3 regions of the Streptomyces sp. NPDC006655 genome follow, and region 2 is predicted to be linked to each of the others. Evidence: riboswitches for the same ligand, from Rfam matches in the RefSeq annotation. Region 2 holds a riboswitch; each other region holds the start of a gene.
What was found. A riboswitch is a leader RNA that binds a small molecule or an ion and turns the genes downstream of it on or off. The one in region 2 is predicted to bind thiamine pyrophosphate.

Region 1 (3,269 bases), on a different contig from region 2:
CAGCACCGGATCGTCGTTGGTGTACGGCAGCACCGTGAACCCGTCGTCCACCAGCGTCTCCGCCGCGTCCAGCAGCTCCACCGGATCCGGCAGCAGCGTCCGCTCGTCGGCGATGACCTCCAGTTTCACCAGCGAGGTCCCCAGCGCCTCCCGCGCCAGCCGGGCGGTCAGCACCGCCTCCCCGGCGGTGAAGCACCCCGCCGTGTTCGGCAGCACCCCGATCCCCAGCCGTTCGAGCACCGACAGCACGGAACCCCGTACCCCCGGGTCCACCCGCCGCATCGCGACCGTGGTCAGCTCCGTCCCGGACGCGACGAGCGCCCGCTCCAGCACCTCCAGGCTGGGCGCACCCCCGGTACCCATGATCAACCGGGAGGAGAAGGTCGTACCCCCCAGCACGAAAGGATCGTCGGCCACGGCGCTCAGCCTCCCTGCACGGCGGTCAGGACTTCCACCCGGTCGCCCTCGGCGAGACCCGTCGCCGGCCACTGCGCACGCGGTACGACGGTCTCGTTGACGGCCGCGGCCACCCCGGACGGCGCGGCCGTCAGGGACTTCACGAGCGTGTCGAGAGCGGTGCCCGGGGCGATCTCCCGGCGCTCCCCGTTGACGGAGATGTTCATGCGGTCTGCTCCACGAGTGCGTCGAGAACGGGGCCGAAGCGCCTGGGCGTGAACGGACGGGCCTCCGCCGGCAGCTCGCCGCCGGCCAGCAGCTCCGCCATCACGTCCCCCGTGACCGGCGTGAGCAGCACCCCGTTGCGGTAGTGCCCGGTGGCCAGCAGCAGCCCGTCGAGGCGGGTCGGACCGAGCAGCGGCGCGTTGTCGGGGGAGCCGGGGCGCAGCCCGGCCCGGGTCTCGGTCAGCGGCAGCTCGGTGAGGCCGGGCACCAGCTCGTGGGCGTCCCGCAGCAGCTCGTAGACACCGCCCGCCGTGACGGTCGTGTCCCAGCCCAGCTCCTCGCTGGTCGCGCCGACGACCAGCTCGCCGTTCTCCCTGGGCACCAGGTAGACACTGCCGCCGCGCACCACGGCCCGCACGGTCCGGCTGAGGAACGGCCTGTGACGCGGCGGCACCGTCAGCCGCAGCACCTGCCCCTTCACGGGCCGCACCGGCGGCAGCACGTCGTCGGGCACCCCGGCCAGCCGCCCGCTCAGGCTCCCGCCCGCCAGCACCACCTGCCCGGCGCCCAGCGTCCGTCCCGCGCGCGTGACGACGCCGGCCGCCCGCTCCCGTACGACGTCCAGTCGCTCGGCCCAGTCGCGGTCGAAGGCCACACCGGCCCGCTCGCACGCCGTGACCAGGGCGGCCGCCAGCCGGCGCGGGTCGATCTGGTGGTCGCCGTCGACCCGCAGCCCGCCGCGCACCCCGGGCGCCAGCATCGGCTCCAGGCGTCGGCACTCCCGCCCGGACAGCCACTCCGAGTCGAGCCCCGACTGCCGTTGCAGGGCGTGCAGTTCCCGCAGGTGGGCCCGGTCGTCGGCGTCCAGGGCGACCGCGAGCGTGCCGCAGCGCCGGTAGCCGAGGTCCTGGCCGGTCAGCTCGGTCAGCTCGGCGGCGAAGCCGGGATAACGGCGGGCGGAGGCCAGGTTGAGCCCCAGCAGGGTCTGCTCGCCGTGGTGCAGCTCGGTGACCGCGGCCAGCATCCCCGCCGCGACCTGCGCGGCCCCGCCGCCGGGCGCCGGGTCGACCACGGTGGTGGCGAGCCCGCGCTGAGCCGCCCGCCAGGCCGTGACCAGGCCGATGATCCCGCCCCCGATGACGAGGACGTCGGACGTACGTGAGGACATGGGCGTCCAGCCCCTCCCTTCGCCGGCATGACCCGGATCAGGTTCGTACGGTCGGAGGCCGCCAGCCTCCCTCTCAGCCCGGTGCGTCCGGGCTCCCGCGTGTGCTTGTACGTCCGCCACCCTAGCCCGAGTCGTCCGGCGCGGTAAGGACGCCCTCGCCGGGCGCTGTGCAACAGGTCACGCGGCACGCCCCCTGACTGACTCTTTGTCAGTTGTCTATCGTTCTTGTCCATGGTGATCAGGTGAGCGGGCAGACGCAGCGACAGGGCACGTCACAGGAGCGGCGCGTGGTCGTCGTGGGCGCGGGCATGGCCGGGGTGCAGACCGCCGTCGCCCTGCGCGAGCGGGGATTCACGGGCACGGTCACGCTGATCGGCGCCGAGCCGCACCAGCCGTACGACCGGCCGCCGCTCTCCAAGGCCGTGCTGCTCGGCAAGGCGGAGGGCTCGGCCTTCGAGGTCGACTTCGAGGCGCTCGGCATCGAGCTGGCGCTGGGCCGCGAGGCGGTCGGCGTGCGCACCGCCGACCACGAGCTGGACACCGAGGCGGGACCGGTGCCGTACGACGTCCTGGTGCTCGCGACCGGCGCCGAGCCGATCAGGCTGCCCGGCACCGAGGGGGTGCCCGGCGTCCACCTGCTGCGCACCCTGGACGACGCCGAGCGGCTGCGGCCGGTGCTCGCCCGGCAGCACGACATCGTGGTGGTCGGTGCGGGCTGGATCGGCGCCGAGTTCGCCACCGCCGCGCGTGCCGCCGGCTGCGCGGTGACCGTCGTGGAGGCCGCCGACCGGCCGCTCGCGGGAGCCCTGCCCGCCGACGTCGCCGCGCCGATGACCGCCTGGTACGCCGACAGCGGCACCGAACTGCGCACGCACGCGCGCGTGGCGCGCGTCGAACCCGGTGCGGTGGTCCTCGACGACGGCACGCGGGTCCCCGCGGGCGCCGTCGTGGTCGGCATCGGCGCCCGCCCCGCCACCGGCTGGCTGGCCGGCTCCGGCATCGAGCTGGGTGCCCACGGCGACGTGGTCGCCGACGACCGTCTGCGCGCCGGCGCGCCGGACGTCTACGCCGTCGGCGACTGCGCGTCCTTCCCGTCCGGCCGCTACGGCGAACGCCTGCTGATCCATCACTGGGACAACGCCCTCCAGGGGCCGCGCACGGTGGCCGCCAACATCCTCGGCGAGTCCGACGCCGTCTACGACCCGGTGCCGTACTTCTGGTCCGAACAGTTCGGCCGCTTCGTCCAGTACGCGGGTCACCACGCGTCCGCCGACCGGATGATCTGGCGCGGCGACCCGACGGGCCCGGCATGGAGCGTCTGCTGGCTCCGCGACGACCGCCTGGCGGCCCTCCTGGCGGTAGGCCGCCCCCGAGACCTGGCCCAGGGGCGACGGCTGATCGAGGCGACCACCCGTATGGACCCCGAGGCCCTGTCCGACCCGTCCCGCCCCTTGAAGAACGCGACCGCAGCGCCCCGATA
Region 2 (3,269 bases):
GCCCGTTGGCGGAAGCCAGACTCCCCTGGTTCGTGGCTAGCCTCCTGCACTTGCTTCCCATTATCGGTGGACCTGCGGTTCCACGCACATTGGCGGCAGCAAGGCAAACGTAAGCGGACAGCGACGAGACAGCGGTCGGACGTGTGGCCGCAGGCGGCCATGCGGCACCTGGTGGGCAGCCCACAAGTGATCACCCTGGGCCGTCCCTGGGCCGTCCGCAGCCGATCAGCGACGACCGGTGATGACCGCCAGCGGCAGTTCCAGCAGCCGACAGCCGCAGGCCACCCGAGTGGATCTGCGACACTGGTACCACCATGCCCAAGCCCGGAGAACTCACTTTCGTCGCCCCGCGCGGAGCCAAGAAGCCGCCGCGGCATCTCGCCGACCTCTCGCCCGCCGAGCGCAAGGACGCGGTGGCCGAGGCCGGGGAGAAGCCGTTCCGTGCCAAGCAGCTCTCGCAGCACTACTTCGCGCGGTACGCGCACGACCCCGAGCAGTGGACGGACATCCCGGCCGGCTCCCGGGACAAGCTGCGGGAGGCCCTGTTCCCGGAGCTGATGACCGTCGTACGGCATCTGTCCACGGACGAGGGCACCACCCGCAAGACGCTGTGGCGGCTGTTCGACGGCACGCTCGTCGAGTCGGTGCTGATGCGCTACCCGGACCGGGTGACCATGTGCATCAGCTCGCAGGCGGGGTGCGGGATGAACTGCCCGTTCTGCGCGACCGGGCAGGCGGGTCTGGACCGGAACCTGTCCACCGCCGAGATCGTCCACCAGATCGTCGACGGTATGCGGGCGCTCCGGGACGGGGACGTCCCCGGAGGACCGGCGCGGCTCTCCAACATCGTCTTCATGGGGATGGGCGAACCGCTCGCCAACTACAAGCGGGTGGTCGGCGCCATCCGGGCGCTGACCGACCCGGCGCCCGACGGACTCGGCCTCTCGCAGCGCGGGATCACCGTCTCCACCGTCGGACTCGTCCCGGCCATCCACCGGTTCGCCGACGAGGGCTTCAAGTGCCGGCTCGCGATCTCCCTGCACGCCCCCGACGACGAACTGCGCGACACCCTCGTCCCGGTCAACACCCGGTGGAAGGTGCGCGAGGTCCTCGACGCCGGGTTCGAGTACGTGGAGAAGAGCGGCCGCCGGCTGTCCATCGAGTACGCGCTCATCCGGGACATCAACGACCAGGCGTGGCGCGGTGACCGGCTCGGCCGGCTGCTCAAGGGCAAGCCCGTGCACGTCAACCTCATCCCCCTGAACCCCACCCCGGGCTCCAAGTGGACCGCCTCGCGGCCCGAGGACGAGAAGGCGTTCGTCGAGGCGATCGCCGCGCACGGGGTGCCCGTCACCATCCGGGACACCCGTGGTCAGGAGATCGACGGGGCCTGTGGTCAGCTCGCGGCCACCGAGCGGTAATCTGAGGGCCGCAGGTACATCTTCATATTCCGACAGGGGAGCGCCACAGCGCTGAGAGTGCGGCGATCGGGCCGCAGACCCTCTGAACCTCGCCCAGGTCATTCTGGGTAGGAAGTTCGGTCATCACTCAAGCTGTTGCGCCCTGCCCGCGAGCCCCGTGCTCACGGGCAGGGCCGCGTCTCTTCCTGGTCCACCCCAGGAGGAAAACACCAGTGCACACCAGAACCCTCGTGGCCGCGGCCGTCGGGCTCGGTCTCGTCACGCTGTCCGCGTGCTCGTCGACGGGCACCGGCGCCGACTCCAAGACCGTCACCCTGGTCAGCCACGACTCGTGGGCCGTCTCCAAGAACGTGCTCAAGGACTTCGAGAAGCAGTCCGGCTACCGGGTGAGGGTCCTCAAGGACGGCGACGCCGGACAGGCCGTCAACAAGGCGATCCTGACCAAGGACAACCCCCAGGGCGACGTCTTCTTCGGCGTCGACAACACCCTGCTGTCCAGGGCGCTCGACAACGGGTTGTTCCAGCCGTACGAGGCCAAGGGCCTGGGCCAGGTCGGTGCGGCGTACCAGCTCGACGCCGCAAAGCACCGGGTGACGCCCATCGACTACGGCGACATCTGCGTGAACTACGACAAGGCGTACTTCAGCCGGCACAAGCTGACCCCACCCACGTCGTACGCCGATCTCGTCAAGCCGCAGTACAAGAACCTCCTCGTCACGGAGAACGCCGCCACCTCCTCGCCGGGCCTCGGGTTCCTGCTCGGCTCCGCCGCCCGGTACGGGGACGGCGGGTGGCCGGACTACTGGAAGAAGCTCAAGGCCAACGGCGTGAAGGTCGTCGACGGCTGGGAGCAGGCCTACAACGAGGAGTTCTCCGGTTCGGCCGGCGGCAAGAAGGCCAAGGGCGACCGGCCGCTCGTCGTGTCGTACGCCTCCTCGCCGCCCGCCGAGGTCATCTACGCCGACCCGAAGCCCAGCACCGCCCCCACCGGTGTCGCCACCGGCACCTGCTTCCGGCAGATCGAGTTCGCCGGTCTGCTGAGCAACGCCGGGAACACCAAGGGCGGCAAGGCGCTCATCGACTTCCTGGTCTCCAAGGAGTTCCAGCAGGACATGCCGCTCAACATGTTCGTGTACCCGGTGGTCAAGGGGGCCGCGGTGCCCGCCGAGTTCACCGAGTACGGTCCTGCCGCGCAGGACCCCGCGACCATGGCGCCCGACAAGATCGCCGCCAACCGTGACCAGTGGGTCAAGACGTGGACGTCACTCGTACTGAAGTGAGCGCCGGCCGGCGGGCGGGCGCGGCGCGGCTCGGGCTGATGCTCCTGCCCGTCGCGTTCTTCGCGGTCTTCTTCGCCTGGCCGGTCGCGGCGATCGTCGCCCGGGGCCTGAAGACCGACGCCGGCTGGCGGTTCGGGCGGATCACCGAGGTCGTCGGGCAGTCCGACATCCGGCACGTGCTGTGGTTCACCACCTGGCAGGCGCTCGCCTCGACCGCGCTCACCCTGCTGGTGGCGCTGCCCGCGGCCTACGTCTTCGCCCGCCTCGACTTCCCGGGCAAGCAGGTGCTGCGGGCTGTCGTGACGGTCCCCTTCGTCCTGCCGACGGTCGTGGTGGGGACCGCCTTCCTCGCGCTCGTCGGGCGGGGCGGTCTGCTGGAGGAGTGGTGGGGCGTACGGCTCGACACCACCGTCTGGGCCATCCTGCTGGCGCACGTCTTCTTCAACTACGCGGTGGTCGTGCGCACCGTGGGCGGGCTGTGGTCGCAACTCGACCCACGCCAGGAGGAGGCCGCACGGATGCTCGGCGTCTCGCCGGCGGCCGCCTGGCGCAAGGTCACCCTGCCCGC
Region 3 (3,269 bases), on a different contig from region 2:
TGGCCATGGGGGAAGGTCCCTCCACCCGAGCCGGACGAGAACACGCAGGAACGCTTCTGCGTGCTCCTGTGACTTCGTCGGCGCTTCCGGGCACGCCGTCAGTGCTTCCGGCGCCGCCCCCGTCCGCCGCGCGCCGGAGTCCCCACGGCCGCGATCGCCTCCGTGCCCGGCCGGTCGGCCGACACCACCAGGGCCGCCAGCAGCGTGGTGACCGGTACCGAGGCCACCAGGCCGATCGAGCCGACCAGGGTGCGCACGACCTCCTCGGCCACCAGCTCACTGTTGGCGACCGTCGTCACGCTGCTCTGCGCGATGGAGAAGAGGAGCAGCAGCGGCAGCGCCGCGCCCGCATAGGCCAGCACCAGGGTGTTGACGACGGAGGCGATGTGGTCGCGGCCGATGCGGATGCCCGCCCGGTACAGCCCGCGCCAGCCCATCGTCGGGTTGGCCTCGTGCAGTTCCCAGACGGCCGACGTCTGGGTCACCGTCACGTCGTCCAGCACGCCCAGCGAACCGATGATGACGCCGGCCAGCAGCAGACCGCTCATGTCGATCGACGGGTACAGGCCGTGGATCAGCCCGGTGTTGTCGTCGGTGTTGCCGGTGAGCGCCGCCCAGTCGATGAACTCGGAGCCGAGCAGGCCGATCAGGCACAGCGAGACCAGTGTGCCGAGCACCGCCACGGAGGTACGGGCCGACAGGCCATGACACATGTACAGAGCGATCAGCATGATGGCGCTCGACCCGACCACCGCCACCAGCAGCGGATTCGAGCCCTGCAGGATCGCCGGCAGGATGAACAGGGTCAGCACCATGAAGCTGACGGCCAGCGCGACCAACGCCATCACCCCGCGCAGCCGGCCCACCACCACGACGGCGAGCGCGAAGATCCCGGCCAGCAGCGCCATCGGGAACTTCCGGTTCACATCGGTGACCGAGTACTGCAGGTCCTTCGGTGCCGAGGGCTCGTAGGCGACGACGACTTTCTCGCCCTGGTGCAACTGCCGTGACTGGTCGGGCTGCACGATCTCGGTGAAGGTGCGGCCCCTGTCCTTGCCGGTGTCGACCCGGACCGTGGCCTTCTTGCAGGTGCCACCGTCCTCCTGCTTGCCGGTCCCTCCGCCGGTGGTCGAGAGGTCACCGGCCGAACCGCCTCCCGAGGCGTTGACCGACTTGCAGCTGACCGAGACGACCTTGGCGACCGTGGCCGCCTGCGTCTGCCGGTCGAAACCGACACCGGTGCGCTCGTGCGGCGGGGCGCCGCCGGGCCACAGCACGACCAGGCCGACCACCACCGCGGCGGTGAAGGGAATCAGGATCGCCGCGATGACCTTGCGCAGATGCTTCGAGACGGGTGCGGCGGGACCATGGCTGTGCGAGTGGCCGTGCCCGCCACCGGCTCCGCCGTGTCCATGGTCGTGACCGGCACCGGCCGTCCGATCAGGAGCGTGCCCATGAGCGTGCTCCTGGCCGGACCCGTGTCCGTACTCGGCATGTCCGGCACCGGCACCGTGGCCACCCCGGCCCGGTCCGCCGTCCCCTGCCGCGCCGTTGCCGCGCCGTGGGTCGGGAGGCGGATAGGGGGGCTGCTGTGTCGTGGTCACCGCCCGATCATCGCAAGAACGGCAGGGGCCCCCTGTTCACCGCGCCCGAATTGACGCTAGCGTGGAGGCACCTTTGCACACGCGGGAGCTCGGAGCACCGGGCTGAGAGGGCGCTGACCTCCGTATTCGCGATGTTTCACGTGGAACAAGTGAACTTCCACAGGGAACACCGCTCGACGGAAGCCGCTGCGTCGACCGCCGAACCTGTTACCGGGTAATGCCGGCGTAGGGAGTAGGTCTCATGGCCAACAAGGACGCACGCACGCCTGTCTCCAACCAGGACGAACAGCCCTCCAGGGGCGAAACGCCACGCGAGGCCGGGAAGTCCGTGGGCTGGCACAAGGGGTATGTCGAGGGCTCGCGCCCCGACCTGCGAGTGCCGGTCCGTCAAGTGCACCTCACCAACGGGCAGTCGGTCACCCTCTACGACACCTCGGGCCCGTACACCGATCCGCTCGTCGAGACCGACGTCCGCCGGGGACTGCCCCCGTTGCGGGAGAACTGGATCATCGCCCGCGGTGACACCGAGGAGTACGCGGGCCGGCCGGTCCGTCCCGAGGACGACGGGATCAAGCACACCGCACCGCGCGGCGGTCTGCGCAACCTGGACGCGGTCTTCCCGGGACGTCCGCGCCAGCCGCGCCGGGGCCGGGCCGGAGAGGCGGTCACCCAGCTCGCGTACGCGCGCCGCGGCGAGATCTCGCCCGAGATGGAGTACGTGGCCATCCGGGAGAACGTCGCGCCGGAGGTCGTCCGTGCGGAGATCGCGGCGGGGCGGGCTGTGCTGCCGGCCAACGTCAACCACCCGGAGATCGAGCCGATGATCATCGGTAAGCGGTTCCTGGTGAAGGTCAACGCCAACATCGGCAACTCGGCGGTCACCTCCTCCATCGAGGAGGAGGTGGAGAAGATGACCTGGGCGACCCGCTGGGGCGCCGACACGGTCATGGACCTCTCCACCGGCCGCAACATCCACACCACCCGTGAGTGGGTGCTGCGCAACTCCCCCGTCCCCATCGGCACGGTGCCGCTCTACCAGGCCCTGGAGAAGGTGGACGGCCGGGCCGAGGAGCTGACCTGGGAGATCTACAAGGACACGGTCATCGAACAGGCCGAGCAGGGCGTGGACTACATGACCGTCCACGCGGGCGTCCGGCTGCCGTTCGTCCCGCTCACGGCGAATCGCAAGACCGGCATCGTCTCGCGCGGTGGGTCGATCATGGCGGCCTGGTGTCTCGCACACCACAAGGAATCGTTTCTGTACGAGAACTTCGAGGAACTCTGCGAGATCCTCGCCTCCTACGACGTCACGTACTCGCTGGGGGACGGCCTGCGCCCCGGCTCCATCGCGGACGCCAACGACGAGGCACAGTTCGCGGAACTCCGCACGCTCGGGGAACTCAACCGGATCGCCAGGCGTTTCAACGTACAGACCATGATCGAGGGCCCGGGCCACGTCCCGATGCACAAGATCAAGGAGAACATCGACCTTCAGCAGGAGATCTGCGATGAAGCTCCGTTCTATACGCTCGGCCCGCTGACCACGGACGTCGCACCGGCGTACGACCACATCACCTCCGGTATCGGTGCCGCGATGATCGCCTGGTGGGGCACGGCCATGCTCTGCTACGTCACACCCAAGGAGCATCTGGGCCTGCCCAACCG

Region 1: another riboswitch for thiamine pyrophosphate. It lies ahead of thiO (glycine oxidase ThiO); the one in region 2 lies ahead of AB0958_RS20485 (thiamine ABC transporter substrate-binding protein).
Region 3: another riboswitch for thiamine pyrophosphate. It lies ahead of thiC (phosphomethylpyrimidine synthase ThiC); the one in region 2 lies ahead of AB0958_RS20485 (thiamine ABC transporter substrate-binding protein).

The regions. Positions count from the first base shown of each region.
Region 1 covers NZ_JBEYJU010000003.1:160,423-163,691, reverse strand. Annotated here, with positions in the region: gene AB0958_RS02850 (thiazole synthase) at 1-417, opposite strand, end outside; gene thiS (sulfur carrier protein ThiS) at 423-623, opposite strand; gene thiO (glycine oxidase ThiO) at 620-1,789, opposite strand; TPP riboswitch at 1,787-1,898, opposite strand; gene AB0958_RS02835 (FAD-dependent oxidoreductase) at 2,032-3,269, shown strand, end outside.
Region 2 covers NZ_JBEYJU010000033.1:2,223-5,491, reverse strand. Annotated here, with positions in the region: gene rlmN (23S rRNA (adenine(2503)-C(2))-methyltransferase RlmN) at 315-1,421, shown strand; TPP riboswitch at 1,446-1,553, shown strand; gene AB0958_RS20485 (thiamine ABC transporter substrate-binding protein) at 1,634-2,701, shown strand; gene AB0958_RS20480 (iron ABC transporter permease) at 2,740-3,269, shown strand, end outside.
Region 3 covers NZ_JBEYJU010000011.1:698-3,966, reverse strand. Annotated here, with positions in the region: gene AB0958_RS08860 (YibE/F family protein) at 99-1,604, opposite strand; TPP riboswitch at 1,676-1,853, shown strand; gene thiC (phosphomethylpyrimidine synthase ThiC) at 1,846-3,269, shown strand, end outside.